Linked DNA regions of Zobellia alginiliquefaciens. Each later gene encodes a partner of the first gene's protein in a complex. Links are inferred from orthologs where the notes say so. Each region holds a gene or a part of one and is shown on either strand. Other genes may lie near its edges. The genes, in order: carB and carA.

Region 1 (3,732 bases):
TGGGTGATTAAATCCTACTTTAAAACCAACAATAGAGATAATTTTACCGATGATGGATGGTTTAGAACAGGAGATGTAAGCACAATTGACAATGACGGCTTCATGCACATTACGGACCGAACGAAAGACCTGATAAAAAGTGGAGGTGAATGGATATCTAGTGTTGCCTTAGAATCTGCATTAATGGCCCATCCCAAAATAAAAGAAGCTGCCGTAATTGCTATTCCCGATGAAAAATGGGCGGAAAGACCTTTGGCTATCCTAGTTTTAAACATAAAAAACGAAACACCCACGGATGAAGAGCTTAAAAATTTCCTAAGTAATGAATTTGCCAACTACCAAATTCCTGACAAATTTGTGTGTGTTTCTCAAGTACCACGCACCAGTGTAGGCAAATTTGACAAGAAAGAAATACGACGACTTTATGCCCTTGGAAAATTATAAAAAAAAGCTCGTAACAAATTCATTGTCACGAGCTTTTTTACATTTTAACCTGAACTATTATTTGCTCAGATACATCTTTCTTCTAGCGTAAAGATTATAGAAATCATCATCTTTTAAGCTATCAATAAAAAGAATACTCTCTCCTGTGCTCTTCATTTCAGGTCCTAAATTCTTATTTACGTTCGGGAACTTATTAAAAGAAAAGACCGGTTGTTTTATTGCAAAACCATTTAGCTCTGGTTTAAAATCAAAATCTTTTACTTTTTTATCACCTAACATAACCTTAGTTGCATAGTTCACATAAGGTTCCTTATAAGCCTTAGCTATAAACGGAACTGTTCTAGACGCCCTAGGGTTGGCTTCAATGATATAGACCATATCATCTTTTATTGCAAACTGAATATTAATAAGACCTACCGTATTCAATGCCAAGGCAATTTTTTTGGTGTGGTCTTTTATCTGTTGCATTACAAACTCACCTAGGTTGAACGGTGGCAAGGTTGCATTAGAATCTCCCGAGTGAATTCCACAAGGTTCAATATGTTCCATTATACCAATAATGTATACATCTTCACCATCACAAATGGCATCGGCCTCTGCTTCAATTGCACCATCTAAGTAATGGTCCAACAACAATTTGTTATTCGGTATTTTTCTAAGAAGGTCCACTACATGCGACTCCAATTCCTCCTTATTAATCACAATCTTCATTCCCTGACCTCCCAAAACATAAGATGGTCTTACTAGTAACGGAAAGTCCAATTCATCAGCAAGTGTTAAAGCCTCATCTGCGGTTTCCGCAATACCATACTTTGGAAAAGGAATATCGTTTTGTTTCAGCATTTCAGAGAAACTACCCCTGTCTTCAGCTAAATCCAACGCTTCAAAACTAGTTCCTATAATTTTGATTCCGTATTTAGATAGTTTTTCAGCTAATTTTAAAGCGGTCTGTCCGCCCAACTGAACAATAACACCTTCTGGTTTCTCATGACGGATAATATCATAGATATGCTCCCAAAAAACCGGTTCAAAATATAATTTATCGGCCGTATCAAAATCGGTTGAAACCGTTTCTGGGTTACAGTTGATCATAATGGTTTCATAACCACATTCCGCAGCAGCAAGTACACCGTGCACACAACAATAATCAAACTCAATTCCTTGTCCAATTCTATTTGGCCCGGAACCAAGAACTACAATCTTTTTACGATCCGTAACAATACTGTCGTTCTCAACGTAACGTGTGCCATCCGGCTTTTCTATCTCCGCTTCAAAAGTAGAATAGTAGTACGGTGTCATGGCTTTAAACTCCGCAGCACAGGTATCAACCAGTTTGTAAACCCTGTTGATATTCATTTCCTCGGTTCGCTTCTTATGCACCTCACTCTCATAACAATCTAGCATGTGAGCAATTTGTCTGTCGGCAAAACCTTTTTGCTTCGCTTCCAACATTAAGTCTTTGGTAAGCGTCGCTATTGTATAGGTAGAAATTTCTTTCTCCAATAAATGCAGCTCTTCGTACTGTTTTAAGAACCACATATCAATTTTGGTAATATCATGGATTCTACTCAACGGAATACCTAATTGAATAGCGTCATAAATAACAAAAACACGATCCCAACTCGGTATCGTCAGTTTTTGAATAATCTGATCATAATTATTATAACCTTTGCCATCTGCACCTAACCCATTTCTTTTTATCTCAAGAGATTGAGTGGCCTTGTGCAACGCTTCTTGGAACGAACGTCCAATACCCATAACCTCACCCACGGATTTCATCTGAAGTCCTAAAGTACGGTCAGAACCTTCAAATTTATCAAAGTTCCATCTAGGTATTTTTACAATTACATAATCAAGAGTTGGTTCGAACAATGCCGATGTTGACTTTGTAATTTGATTTTCCAATTCATCCAAACGGTAGCCGATCGCCAATTTTGTTGCAACTTTAGCAATAGGGTATCCGGTTGCTTTTGATGCCAATGCCGAAGAACGTGAAACTCTTGGGTTAATCTCAATGGCAATGATTTCTTCATCATCATCCGGACTCACAGCGAACTGAACGTTACATCCTCCTGCAAAATCACCAATACTACGCATCATATGAATGGCCATATCACGCATTTTCTGATACGTTCTATCGGACAAGGTCATTGCTGGGGCCACAGTTATTGAATCTCCGGTATGAATACCCATTGGATCCATATTCTCTATAGCACAAATAATAACAACGTTATCGTTATTATCACGCAACAATTCCAACTCATACTCCTTCCAACCCATCAAGGCCTTATCTATCATTACTTCATGAATTGGGGAAATCTCCAACCCACGACTCAGCAATTCATCAAAGTCCTCTGGTTTATATACTATTGCCGCACCAGCACCTCCTAAAGTATAAGATGCTCTAATTACCAATGGAAAGCCAAACTCCTGAGCTATTTCTTTTCCTTTTAAGAATGATGTAGCCGTAGCCTGTGGCGCCATCCCAACACCAATTTTAAGCATCAACTCACGGAACTGCTCACGATCCTCGGTAATGTTGATTGCATCAATATCAACACCTATTAGATCAACCCCAAAATCTTTCCAAATTCCTTTTTCATCTGCCTCTATACATAAGTTAAGAGCAGTCTGCCCACCCATAGTTGGCAATACCGCATCAATTTGAGGATGTTCTTTTAGTATTTCAATAATTGACTTGGTAGTCAACGGTTTTAAATACACGTGATCAGCCATTGATGGATCCGTCATTATAGTAGCCGGATTACTATTTATCAATATAGTCTCAATACCATCTTCACGTAATGAACGTAAAGATTGAGAACCTGCATAATCAAACTCACAAGCTTGACCTATAACAATGGGACCGGAGCCGATCAGTAGTATGGATTTTAAATCTTTTCTTTTTGGCATTCGTTGTATTCTTTAAATCTTTGGCTATAAATTGTTACAAATATCAGTACAAATCTGACATAAAAAAAGGTGTTACTTATAAAAAGCAACACCTATATATTTCTAAAAAAATAATATCATTATTTTTTATGTCTCGGTTCAGAGGATACAGAAAGTTTTTTTCTTCCTTTAGCTCTTCTACGAGCTAAAACTTTTCTTCCATTTACGGACGCCATACGCTCCCTAAATCCATGTTTATTTCTTCTCTTTCTTTTTGAAGGCTGATATGTTCTTTTCTGTCCGGGCATTGTATTATCCTTTTCTTTGTGTGATCAAATTTGCGAAACCGCTCGCTAAAACTGGGCGCAAATATACAAAGACTTTTCTCTCTGACAA
Region 2 (3,212 bases), 940 kb from region 1 along the record:
CTTCGGTAAAAAGTCCTTAACGGAATTAGAAGAATTGGTTATCAATAAGGGGCTTAGCTTCGGGATGGACCTTTCAAAATATAAATTAGATAAAGATTAATCGATATTTCTTACACGAAGGGAGATACCCTGGGATTGGAGAAGTACAATAGAATAGAAAAATGAGACACGGTAAAAAAGTCAATCATTTAGGACGTAAGACAGCGCATAGAAAAGCGATGTTGGCCAATATGGCATGTTCCTTGATCGAGCACAAAAGAATAAATACGACTGTGGCGAAGGCTAAGGCGTTAAAACAATTTGTTGAGCCTTTGATTACAAAATCAAAAGCTGAGAACAATGTATCTGCTGAAAAGGGAACGCACAACAGACGTATCGTTTTCAAAAACCTTAGAGATAAGGTAGCTGTTACTGAATTGTTCAGTACAGTTGCTGAAAAGGTTGCTGACAGACCAGGAGGTTATACAAGAATTATTAAGCTTGGTAATCGTTTGGGAGATAACGCTGATATGGCAATGATTGAGTTGGTTGATTTTAACGAACTATACAACGCTGGTAAAGCCAAAAAGAAAACTACTAGAAGAAGTAGAAGAAGTGGAGGCAAATCGGAAGAAACTGCTAAAGTTGATGCTAAAGAAACTCAGACACCACCAGTGGTCGCTGAAGATACTGAAGCAAAGGCTCAGACTGACACTGCAGCTAAAACAGACGATTCAGAAGAATAAGATGTTGATATTTAATAATTTTTTGAAAAGGATAAGCTTTACAGTTTATCCTTTTTTTATGTTTATTTGTGAAATTAAAAAAATAGCAAACGTATGAAGTACCAATCCCGAAAGAAAGCATTGTTATTATTGGCCGATGGCACCATATTTTATGGTAAGTCAGTAGGAGATAAAGATGGAACTGCATTTGGAGAAGTTTGTTTTAATACAGGTATGACAGGATATCAGGAGATATTTACCGATCCATCATACTTTGGTCAGATAATGGTGACCACAAATGCCCATATTGGTAACTATGGAACCGTAGCAGAAGAGGTAGAGTCAGATTCGGTAAAAATATCAGGTTTAGTTTGTAGAAACTTTAGTTATAATTACTCGCGGTCTAGAGCGGACAAGAGTCTTGAAAGTTTTCTTAACGAAAATGAGCTATTTGCCATATCAGATGTTGATACTCGTGCATTGGTGAGTTACATTCGTGATAATGGGGCCATGAATGCAGTGATATCTACAGATGTAGATAATATTGAAGAATTAAAAACAAAATTGGCAAAGGTACCAAGTATGGAAGGTTTGGAGCTGGCTTCAAGCGTTTCAACTTCTGAGCCTTATTTCTATGGTGATGAAAATGCACCTATGAAAATTGCCGCCTTAGATATAGGTATTAAGAAGAATATTTTACGGAACCTTGCTAAGCGAGGCGGGTATATAAAGGTTTTTCCTTATAATGCCTCCTTTGAAGAAATGGAAGCTTGGGGTGCAGATGGGTATTTTATTTCTAATGGCCCAGGAGATCCAGAACCATTGTCCGATGCTATACAGACAGCAAAGGGGATGATAAGTAGTGGGAAGCCTGTTTTTGGTATTTGTTTGGGGCACCAGATAATTGCCTTGGCAAACGGGGTATCTACCTATAAAATGCATAATGGTCATAGGGGGATTAACCACCCTATTTTAAACATACTTACGGGTAAAGGTGAGATTACCTCTCAGAACCACGGTTTTGCTATAAATAGGGAAGAGACGGAGAAAAATGAGAATTTAGAAATAACACATGTTCACCTAAATGATCAAACCGTAGCGGGTATCCGAATTAAGGATAAAGATGTTTTTTCGGTGCAATACCATCCGGAAGCCAGTGCAGGACCACATGATGCTGAGTATTTGTTTGATCAATTCTTTGATTTGATCGAGAAAAATTCAAACGTTATGGCATAAGGTTAAGTAATCGTTATAATTACGGTAATATAGTTGCGCCGTACAATGCATTACTTGCACGGTTTTGTATATTTGCAGCTGTTGAAATTTAAGAGAATTCCAAACAAAAAATAATATTTATGAGTATCATATTAAGTGTACACGCACGTCAGATTTTAGATTCAAGAGGAAACCCTACGGTAGAGGTTGATGTAATTACTGAAAATGGAGTAATGGGTCGTGCGGCAGTTCCTTCTGGAGCGTCAACAGGAGAGCATGAAGCAGTAGAGCTTCGCGATGGTGGCAATACCTTTATGGGAAAAGGAGTTCTTAAAGCGGTAGAAAATGTAAATACGGTTATTGCTGAGGAGATTTTGGGAATGTCTGTTTTTGAGCAGAACCTTCTTGATCAAGTGATGATCGACTTGGATGGTACTCCAAATAAATCAAAGTTGGGTGCTAACGCTATTTTGGGTGTGTCTTTGGCAGCAGCTAAAGCAGCAGCTAATGAATTAGGGTTGTCTTTGTTCCGTTATGTAGGTGGTGTTAGTGCAAATACTTTGCCTGTGCCAATGATGAATATCATTAATGGTGGTTCTCATTCAGATGCGCCAATCGCTTTTCAGGAATTTATGGTAATGCCGGTAAAGGCAAAAAGTTTTTCACATGCCATGCAAATGGGAACTGAAATCTTCCATAATCTTAAAAAAGTTTTACATGATAGAGGATTAAGTACAGCTGTTGGTGATGAAGGTGGTTTTGCGCCTAACTTAGCAGGGGGTACTGAAGATGCTCTAGATACTATTGCAAAAGCAGTTGAGAATGCAGGTTATAAATTGGGCGATGAAATTATGATTGCCTTGGATTGTGCTTCAGCTGAGTTTTTTGTTGATGGTAAATATGACTATACTAAATTTGAAGGAGATAAAGGAGTGGTTAGAACTTCTGAAGAACAAGCTCAGTACTTGGCAGATTTAAGTGCCAAATACCCTATCATCTCAATTGAAGATGGTATGGATGAGAATGATTGGGATGGTTGGAAATCTTTGACTGAAAAAGTAGGTGATAAAGTTCAGTTGGTTGGAGATGATCTTTTTGTTACAAATGTAGAGCGTTTGTCTAAAGGAATTGAAAATGGTATTGCAAACTCCATCTTAATAAAAGTAAACCAAATAGGTACGCTTACAGAAACTATAGCAGCTGTAAATATGGCTAAAAATGCAGGGTATACATCTGTAATGAGCCATAGATCAGGTGAAACAGAGGATAATACAATTGCAGATTTGGCAGTAG

Evidence for each region.
Region 2: the proteins of carB (region 1) and carA are in contact, whole or in part, in a solved structure (PDB 1KEE), measured with the Escherichia coli proteins. The link is inferred for Zobellia alginiliquefaciens from one-to-one orthologs.

What each region holds. Positions count from the first base shown.
Region 1 is NZ_CP119758.1:80,383-84,114, forward strand. The notes cover bases 302-3,700. They hold carB (carbamoyl-phosphate synthase large subunit), read right to left. Parts: upstream 3,358-3,700; coding sequence 502-3,357; downstream 302-501. Other genes in these bases: P0077_RS00395 (long-chain fatty acid--CoA ligase), read left to right, coding at 302-444; rpmH (50S ribosomal protein L34), read right to left, coding at 3,477-3,644. Also shown: more of P0077_RS00395, read left to right, coding at 1-301. UniProt on the Escherichia coli protein: Large subunit of the glutamine-dependent carbamoyl phosphate synthetase (CPSase).
Region 2 is NZ_CP119758.1:1,021,989-1,025,200, reverse strand. What follows is about bases 1-2,879. They hold carA (glutamine-hydrolyzing carbamoyl-phosphate synthase small subunit), read left to right. Parts: upstream 1-818; coding sequence 819-1,940; downstream 1,941-2,879. Other genes in these bases: eno (phosphopyruvate hydratase), read left to right, coding at 2,060-2,879; rplQ (50S ribosomal protein L17), read left to right, coding at 162-725; P0077_RS04265 (DNA-directed RNA polymerase subunit alpha), read left to right, coding at 1-100. Outside these bases: more of eno, read left to right, coding at 2,880-3,212. UniProt on the Escherichia coli protein: Small subunit of the glutamine-dependent carbamoyl phosphate synthetase (CPSase).